Regions from separate parts of the Peribacillus sp. ACCC06369 genome, predicted to be linked through region 1. Evidence: riboswitches for the same ligand, from Rfam matches in the RefSeq annotation. Region 1 holds a riboswitch; each other region holds the start of a gene.
The links. Region 1 has a riboswitch for S-adenosylmethionine ahead of QUF78_RS06370 (methionine biosynthesis PLP-dependent protein). Riboswitches for the same ligand answer to the same signal wherever they lie in the genome.

Region 1 (3,115 bases):
CTCCAAAGGAGTTTTGGAGGGAACCGAGTCTTACTGCCAATTCAGGATCTTTCACTACAGCAAGTCCAGCTACCACATCACTATGTCCGGATAAAAACTTCGTCGCGCTATGAAGGACAACATCAGCGCCCAGATTCAGTGGTTTCTGTAATGCTGGCGTCAAGAATGTATTATCAACAAAACTTAAGGCCCCGGCTGTTTTTGCGATATCACATACGGCTTTAATATCGGTCACTTTAAGTAATGGATTTGAAGGCGTTTCGATGTATATGGCACTCGTATTTGGCTTAATGGCCGCTTTGACGCTTTCAAGGTCCGTCATGTCAACGAAAGTATGCTCAATATTGAAACGTGTCAAAACACTTGTGACCATCCTGAACGTTCCGCCATACACATCTTCGGAAATGACGATATGGTCTCCGGCAGACAACAGTAGGAAAGCTGTTGAAATGGCTGCCATACCTGATGAAAAGGCAAAACCGTGTGTACCTTCCTCAAGTTCGGCAATGATATCTTCCAGCGCTTCGCGAGTTGGGTTCCCGCTTCTGCTGTAATCATATTTACCGAATTGATCGATATCGGATTGATGGAAAGTGGAAGCGTGCTGAATGGGGACGCTCACACCGCCTGTTGCCGAATCGAATTTATGTTGATTATGGAGTAATTTGGTTTCAAAGCTAAAATCATGATCGGTCATCGTAGTGCCTCCCTTTTTACGTGTGCGAATGCTTGCTGTAAATCCTGAATCAAATCGTCGCTGTCCTCAATGCCGACAGAGAAGCGAAGCAGGCGATTACAAACCCCATTGGCCGTTCTGACTTCAAGCGGTATATCGGCATGTGTTTGTGTAGCAGGATAGGTGATGAAGCTTTCGACCCCTCCAAGGCTTTCTGCAAACGAAATTAATGAGAGTGATTGTAAAAATGGGTTGACCGCCGCTTCTTCAATGATGCGGAAGGAAATCATGCCGCCCCTACCGGGATACAATACGTCCGTAACACAATCATGTTCCGACAAGTAATCTACAAGTACCTTTGCATTCTTTTCATGACGCTCCATCCGCAATGCCAGGGTTTTCATTCCGCGCATCAACAGCCAAGAATCAAAGGGGCTCAAGACAGCACCAGTACCATTATGATGGAAGGCAAGTGCATCACATAATTCCGCGCCGCTGGCCACGATCAGTCCGGCGAGCACATCATTATGACCACCGAGATACTTGGTAGCACTGTGAATCACAATATCCGCTCCAAGCAGGATGGGTTGTTGAATAAGAGGCGTGTAAAAAGTATTATCAACGATTAACAATAAATCAAATCGTTTGGCCAATGCGGCAACGGCGCTAATATCCGTTTGCTGCATAAGAGGGTTAGTGGGAGTTTCAATGAAGATGGCTTTCGTGTGAGGAGTGATGGCTTTTTCGATATCCTCCAAACAACAAGTGTTCACATAGTCACACTGCAACCCCCATTTCTTAAAACCTTGTTCTAACAGACGATATGTACCCCCATAAAGATCTTCGCTGACAATCCATGCATCACCTGATTTAAATAAGGCCAGTATAGTAGAAATGGCTGCCATTCCTGAACTGCAGGCATATCCTTGGTCGCCTTTTTCCAGATCGGCGATGGATCGTTCCAATAGTTGGCGTGTAGGATTACCTGTCCTTGTGTAATCGAATCCAGTCGATTGACCGATTCCTTCGTGGCGAAAAGCAGTTGAAAAGTATACCGGCGGATTGACTGTTCCTGTCGCCGTTTCGCTGCGATTTCCTAATTGAGCAAGATATGTTTCAGTTTTGTACATAGTTTTCACTGCTCCTTTGAGTTATATAAAATAAAAAAAGTCTTCTTTAAGAAGAAGACTTTGATTAAGTAGGGACGAGTCATTCTTCTTATCTTCCAAGTTCACAAACTTGTGGAATTAGCACCTTTTCATTGGTTTGAAACAAATGAAGGTTGCTGAGGTGTCATCGGGCCATTCCCTATACCTCTCTCGATAAGAGTTTAGATTATTCAATTTCTTTTGAATTTACTATAAATACAAAATACTGTCAAGAACAAGTTTGATGGATTTTGCTTCGATGTTCATGACTAGGTCTATTGGAGCCTAGCGGTGTCAACACTTTACGTGTCTAAAAAAGAATATCCGGAATTTTCATGTGGTCAAGGATAATCCTGAATGATCCTGTTGAATTAATTGAATTTTTCAGAAAAAGGGGAGGCTTGGCCGGATATTTTTGCTTTAAAATAATAAAGTTTGTACAATGTAAGGAGAGAGAATAATACGACATTATTCATTTCATATACTTAAGGTCTTCGATGAATAGTGCAAACATAGGAGGAGAACACATGGATTACAGAATCGAACGAGATACGATGGGTGAAGTGAAAGTTCCTGCCGATAAATATTGGGGAGCACAGACCGAGAGAAGCCGTAACAATTTCAAAATTGGTAATGAAAAAATGCCGATTGAATTGGTTCGTGCATTTGCATACGTTAAACAAGCTGCGGCAAAGGTGAACTATGATCTCGGTGATCTTTCGGAAGTTAAAAAGAATGCCATCGTTAAGATTTGCGGCGAAATCCTTGAAGGTACGCTTGATGAACATTTCCCGCTTGTAGTTTGGCAAACGGGAAGCGGGACGCAAAGTAATATGAACGTGAATGAAGTGGTCGCTAACAAAGGGAATGAATGGTTAAAAGAAAATGGTGAATCGGAAACACTTCACCCGAATGATGATGTAAACAAGGCACAAAGCTCCAATGATACTTTCCCGACCGCCATGCATATTGCAGCCTTTATGGAGGTCGCTGAAAAGTTGGTTCCTGCCATCAAAGAACTTCGTGATACATTCGATTCAAAAGAAAAAGAGTTTTGGGATGTCGTGAAGATTGGCCGGACGCATCTTCAAGATGCAACACCACTGACATTAGGACAAGAAATTTCTGGCTGGAAAGCGATGCTTGATAAAGATTTAGCGATGATTGAGGAAAGCAGCCAAAAATTATTGAACCTGGCTCTAGGCGGAACGGCTGTAGGAACAGGAATCAATACAAAAAAAGAATTCCCGGGACTTTCAGCAAAACAAATTGCAGCGGATACAGGACATCC
Region 2 (3,115 bases), 250 kb from region 1:
ACGAATCTCCAAAAGCCATCACCCTTTGTACATCTTTCGCTTCCGAGGCTTGAAACTTATATGCAGCGAAACAAATTATTAGTACAATAATTAATAAACCTGCTATTTTTTTCATTTGCTTCTCCTTTTGTCTATTTACTATGAAGTATTTAATCTTTTAAATACCCAAAAATCTGTAGTCCTAACATATAAAATGAATTGTCAGATAAAGAGCAAAGAGTGTATGATAGTATAAAACTTTCAATGGATTGGGTTTCATTCACCGTCCCTTAATAAAAAAGCGGCGATACCCTTTATTCTGGAGATAGAAAATAGATAGGAGTTTAAATCATGGAAGAGCACATAGAGTTTAGAGAGGCAGAACTATCGGACTTACCCAGGATCGTTGAAATATATAATTCGACAATTGCTTCAAGAATGGTCACGGCAGATACGGAACCTATATCCGTACAATCGAGGGTTAAATGGTTTGAGGAACATGATTCAGAAAGTCGACCGCTATTTATCATTACTATAGAAGGGGAAACTGCTGGATGGATGAGCTTTCAATCGTTCTATGGGAGGCCGGCCTATAATTCCACGGCTGAAATCAGCATTTATATTGATGATTATTTCCGGGGAAAAGGAATCGGACAAATTTCGATTCAAAAGGCAATTGAAGTGAGCCCAAAATTAGGGGTGAAGACTCTATTAGGTTTCATTTTTGCCCACAATGCCCCAAGCCTGAAGCTCTTTTCCAAATTCGGGTTTGAAAAATGGGCACATTTACCTCAAGTTGCCGAGCTGGATGGCATTGAACGGGATTTGATCATTCTTGGTAAACGTGTCGATATTTAAATATATTTATTTAAAAGCTATTGCCTTGTGTAGTAGCTTTTTTCTCTGATTAAAAGAGGACGAAATGGTGAATTTAAAAATACCTATATACTTTCTGGAGGGAAAAATATTCAGATTCTCTTTTATTTGTCAACGCATTTAACAGCGCATCCAATTCTTGACTTGCTTGAACAGTTAGAAGACTTGTAAAACCATAAATTGCTGCCAATTTGATCATTTCCTCTCTCTTTTCTTCTACTTTTTCTATAGTTACCTTCCGGCAAATCATATAAACACCTCCCAATATTTCAATATTTTTACACTTTCATCATAATGAAACTCGTAGTTAAAATCAACCATTTTACAGAAATTAAATGTGTTATTTCATAGGTTAAATGTGACAAAAAGCCTATTTTAGTCTCTAATTATGTATATTTTGTGACATCCACTATATAAACTTAAATAAAAAAAGCATCCACAAGTGTGATACATTGCGAATGCTTACTTCATATCCCTATCCCAAGAACCCAAAATATAGTCTATCGCTTACTATGTCATCCATTCCGAAGGAGACTCGTTATTAGGTCTATTTATAACAATCTTATATTCATCTTCAAGTACTTTTAACGGGGCATCATAAAGGTGCCTTTCATCAGAGGTTTTGTATACTCCATTGGCCAATAACTCTTCAATAAGCTTTGCCTTCCTCTGTTCAATCCTCTTAAATAATTCCGCCATGTAAATGGCTCCTTTCCTAGTCATCATAGAGCCTGCTTCTAGTTGAGCTAAACTGTATTAACTGGTTTGATTTTCACCAAATTATATATACCTTTTTTATTATGTCACTAAACGTTATTCCGCAAAAATAAAAGCCTCTTCTAATTCAAGAAGAGGCTGACAGTGTCCGTACGGCTCTTCTTATCTTCCAAGCATATGCTTGTTGGATTTAGCACAGTTCCCAAAATGGGTCTGCTGCCGAGGTTTCTTTGGGCCAAGTCCCTCCACCTCTCTGGATAAGAATTCAATATATAATTGATGTAGACATGATTTTATCTCAATAATCATCAAATGTCAATTACCTGGATCTCCCTTTTTTCCCGTGGCATAAAGGATTACCTCTTTCAAATACGGGTTGCATTTTCTTGTCTTTCTGATATGATGTCAGTAATTACATACAATTCGCACCACTAGGGGAGTCTTTTTTAAGACTGAGATGGAATTAGTTCCGGACCCTTTGAACCTGAACCGGCTCATACCGGCGGAGGGAAGTGGATGATATCGTCCATTTACAGACTTTATCCATCTACCCCGTTCCGTATTCAGGAGCGGGTTTTTTTTATTGGGTGTATACAGGGGGATCCATTTTAAGGAGGATGAACAATGGAGAATACTAAATTAGAAACATTCAGTGATAGACTTCATGGACGGGCAAAAGAGATTTGGAAAAGGAACCATTCACATCCCTTTGTCCAGGCAATTGGAAACGGCACACTTCCTGAAAAGAAATTTGCCTATTACCTGAAGCAGGACTATATCTATCTCATGGATTATTCCAAGCTCTTTGCTTTAGGTGTCATCAAAGCTCATAATATCGAAACCATGGCAAAGTTTGCGAGTATTTTAAATGAAACCCTTCAAGTTGAAATGGATATCCATCGGCATTATGCTGCGGAATTCGGAATCAGCTCCAAGGAATTGGAAGATACAGAACCCACACCAACCACTCTAGCCTATACGGGTTACATGCTAAATGCAGCTCAGCATGGCACTTTGGCAGACCTGATAGCCTGTCTCCTGCCATGTGCTTGGGATTATTATGAGATTGGTTTGCTATTGAAAGAACAAAATGGTGATGCATTGGAAAACAATCGCTACTCTGATTGGATAAGGTCATATTCATCTCCTGAATTCGGTGAAGCACACAAGTGGCTGATTGCTTTGTTGGAAGAATTAACAGAAGGCATGCCCGAAAAGGAACTTCTTAGATTAGAAAAGCACTTTTTGGTGACTTCCCGATATGAATATTTATTCTGGGATATGGTTCAAAATGAGCAGGATTGGCCACTGTAGGTCGTTGATATGATGATGAATCCAATCAAGAAATTGACATTGACCGCCATGATTACGGCTATAACGACTTTAACCAGTTCATTTATTTTCATCCCTGCCGGATTTGCGAAAGTCTTTCCTATTCAACATCTGGCAAATGTCCTGACAGCCGTATTATTGGGACCTGCTTATGCGGTAACACAAGCTTTTTTAGTTTCCATCATTAGAAACATGTCTGGTACCGGTTCAA
Region 3 (3,115 bases), 3.8 Mb from region 1:
AATAACGATAGTCGCTACAAGCGTAACGTCATTTTGATTTCTTTGATAGCCCTCCAGATAGGCAAGATTACCAAGTCCGCCTGCGCCAATGACCCCGGCCATTGCGGTATATCCAACCAATGCAATCGATGTTACCGTAATCCCGGAAATAAGGGCAGGCATCGACTCCGGAAGAAGGACCTTCCAAATGATCGTGCTCGTTTTTGCCCCCATCGATTTAGCGGCTTCAATTACACCTTTATCGATTTCACGGAGGCCGATTTCAACCATACGTGCATAAAATGGTGCCGCACCGATAATAAGTGCCGGCAGTGCAGCGTTCTCTCCAATCATGGAACCGACAAGCGCTTTAGTGAAAGGAATGAGCAGCACGATCAAAATAAGAAATGGAATGGATCGGAATATATTAACCACAGCACTGATGACCGCGTTGATTGCCCGGTTTTCCCACATATTCCCCTTCCCTGTCAAGAACAGGATTAATCCTAATAATATGCCTATAAAAAAGGTTGCCACTACAGAGATACTTGTCATATAAAGCGTTTCTTTCGTTGCTTCAATAATGTCTTCCCAATCAACATTCGGCAATAATTCTTCAAGCATGAGTAATCACCTCCACGCCTACCTGCTGTGCTTTAATGAATTCGATTGCGCGGAGCATTTCATCCTCTTTGCCATCAAGATGGATAAACAACGTTCCATATGAACCGCTTCTGGTTTGCGATATTTTACCTTGAACGATATTGACATCCAACTCGAAGTTACGTACGAGCTTAGTGATCAACGGGCTTTCTGCATGATCACCTACAAAAGTCAATTGAATCACTTTGCCTGCAGGAAAGCGTTCGAGCAGATGGTCCATCGTTTCTTTCGTTTCTTCTGGTTCCGTCACCTGTTGCACGAAACGCTTCGTCATTTGTTCTTTAGGATTCTTGAAAACATCCAGGACAGGTCCCTGTTCAACAACTTGCCCGCTTTCCATCACAGCCACACGATGACAGATTTTACGTATTACATGCATTTCATGTGTTATCAAGACAATCGTCAACCCAAGACGCTGATTGATGTCAACAAGCAATTCGAGTATAGAGTCGGTAGTCTGTGGATCCAAGGCAGAAGTCGCTTCATCACACAGCAGCACTTTAGGATCATTCGCTAGAGCCCTGGCTATTCCCACCCGTTGCTTTTGCCCTCCGCTTAATTGCGAAGGATAGGCCTTTTCTCTGCCTTCCAGTCCGACTAACTTGATCAATTCGTTCACACGTTTGGTGCGTTCAAATTTTGAAACTCCTGCAATTTCCAACGGGAAGGATATATTTTCCTGAACGGTCCTGGACCATAATAGATTGAAATGTTGGAAAATCATGCTGATTTCTTGACGGGCCTTACGAAGCTGAGCACCTTTAATTTTTGAAATTTCCTTCTCAGCCACCACAACGGATCCTTCTGTCGGTGTTTCCAATCCATTGAGCATCCTGATCAAAGTACTTTTCCCCGCTCCACTATAACCAATAATACCGAAAATCTCGCCTTTATTTATTTCAACATTCACATTATTTACAGCCTTGATCGTCTCACTGCTTCCTTTTCCTGTTCGGAACAGCTTACTGACTTTTGTCAATGTAATCATTAATCCTCACCTCTTTTATCCAATAAAACCTATGAACTTAGTTAATTTCTCTACATTATTATCTGTTTCCCCTACCAATTTTGCAGTTCATGCAAAGGTTTTTCCTACTGAAATAGAAAAAACCTTTCTGCATGAGCAGAAAGGCAGGTGAAGAAACAGGCCTTCCTCTCATCTTCCAAAGTGATTAAACTTTGTGTGAATTGGCACCTTTCCAAGGAAATCTCCTTGTCGGTTGCCGGGTTTCATCGGGCACATCCCTCCACCTCTCTTGATAAGAGCTAATATATAGAATATTTGTACATCATTAAGTTCTTTAGTATGTTGAAATTTTATCATAGATAAAAAAGGAGCGCAATGTATAATATTTCTAGTTTAAGAATGCCCAGGACTTTTTGCTTAAACCGTTTTAGAAGTCAAGGAGACGATATTCGTCGCTTTTTCAATTGCCTGCTCCAAATCTTCTATTAAATCCTCTACATTTTCAATCCCAATGGATAAACGGACTTGATCAGCACGCACACCCGCTTTCGCCAGACCTGCATCATTCAATTGCTGATGGGTCGTACTGGCAGGGTGGATGATCAAACTCTTCGCATCCCCTACATTCGCTACATGGGACCATAATTCCACCGAATTGATAAGTTTCGCCCCGGCTTCGCGGTCTCCCTTAATTCCAAAAGTCACAACGGATCCTGCTCCCTTGGGCAAATATTTATCCGCAAGGGCTTTATCGGGATGATCCTCATTAGAAGGATGCGAAACCCAAGTCACGGCCAGGTGATTTTTCAAATATTGAAGTACAGACTTCGTGTTCGAAAGATGCTCTTTCATCCTTACATGCAGCGTTTCAAGTCCAAGCGTAAACTGGAATGCGCTTTGGGCACTTAGCGCAGGGCCTAAATCACGAAGTAACTGCACTCGGGCTTTCGTTATAAAAGCGGCTGGTCCAACTGCCTCGGCGTATACCAGACCGTCGTAACTTGGATCAGGCTCCGTAAAGCCAGGGTAGTTTGGCGAGTTCCAATCGAACTTCCCTCCATCCACGATGACACCGCCTAAAGTGGTTCCATTTCCCAGAAGCCATTTTGTAGCGGAATGGATGACAATATCCGCTCCAAAATCAATTGGTCTGCATAGATACGGTGTAGCGAAGGTATTATCAATGATTAAAGGTATCCCGGCATTGTGGGCAATGTCAGCTACCGCTTCGATATCAAGGACCCTCAAACTTGGATTTCCGATTGTTTCGGCAAATATGGCTTTAGTTCTTGGCGTTATCGCCCTTTTGAAATTTTCAGGGTCATCAGGAGAAACGAACTTCACTTTAATCCCATATTTCGGAAGAGTGTTTTCAAAAAGATTATACGTACCGCCATATAAAGTGGAGGCTGAAACGATCTCATCCCCTGCACCGGCAATATTCAGGATTGACAGTGAGATGGCAGCCATTCCGCTTGCTGTTGCCAATCCGCCGATACCGCCTTC

Region 2: linked by a shared signal. The riboswitch ahead of QUF78_RS07660 (Fur-regulated basic protein FbpA) and the one ahead of QUF78_RS06370 (methionine biosynthesis PLP-dependent protein) in region 1 are both predicted to bind S-adenosylmethionine.
Region 3: linked by a shared signal. The riboswitch ahead of QUF78_RS25390 (methionine ABC transporter ATP-binding protein) and the one ahead of QUF78_RS06370 (methionine biosynthesis PLP-dependent protein) in region 1 are both predicted to bind S-adenosylmethionine.

Annotation. Positions count from the first base shown of each region.
Region 1 covers NZ_JAUCEN010000002.1:1,139,744-1,142,858, forward strand. The annotation lists gene metC (cystathionine beta-lyase) at 1-697, opposite strand, end outside; gene QUF78_RS06370 (methionine biosynthesis PLP-dependent protein) at 694-1,806, opposite strand; SAM riboswitch class I at 1,892-2,005, opposite strand; gene fumC (class II fumarate hydratase) at 2,352-3,115, shown strand, end outside.
Region 2 covers NZ_JAUCEN010000002.1:1,391,828-1,394,942, reverse strand. The annotation lists gene QUF78_RS07675 (DUF459 domain-containing protein) at 1-115, opposite strand, end outside; gene QUF78_RS07670 (GNAT family N-acetyltransferase) at 331-837, shown strand; gene QUF78_RS07665 (aspartyl-phosphate phosphatase Spo0E family protein) at 911-1,105, opposite strand; gene QUF78_RS07660 (Fur-regulated basic protein FbpA) at 1,366-1,554, opposite strand; SAM riboswitch class I at 1,732-1,836, opposite strand; TPP riboswitch at 1,996-2,100, shown strand; gene tenA (thiaminase II) at 2,197-2,886, shown strand; gene thiW (energy coupling factor transporter S component ThiW) at 2,902-3,115, shown strand, end outside.
Region 3 covers NZ_JAUCEN010000002.1:4,981,654-4,984,768, forward strand. The annotation lists gene QUF78_RS25385 (methionine ABC transporter permease) at 1-603, opposite strand, end outside; gene QUF78_RS25390 (methionine ABC transporter ATP-binding protein) at 596-1,630, opposite strand; SAM riboswitch class I at 1,796-1,908, opposite strand; gene QUF78_RS25395 (O-acetylhomoserine aminocarboxypropyltransferase/cysteine synthase family protein) at 2,027-3,115, opposite strand, start outside.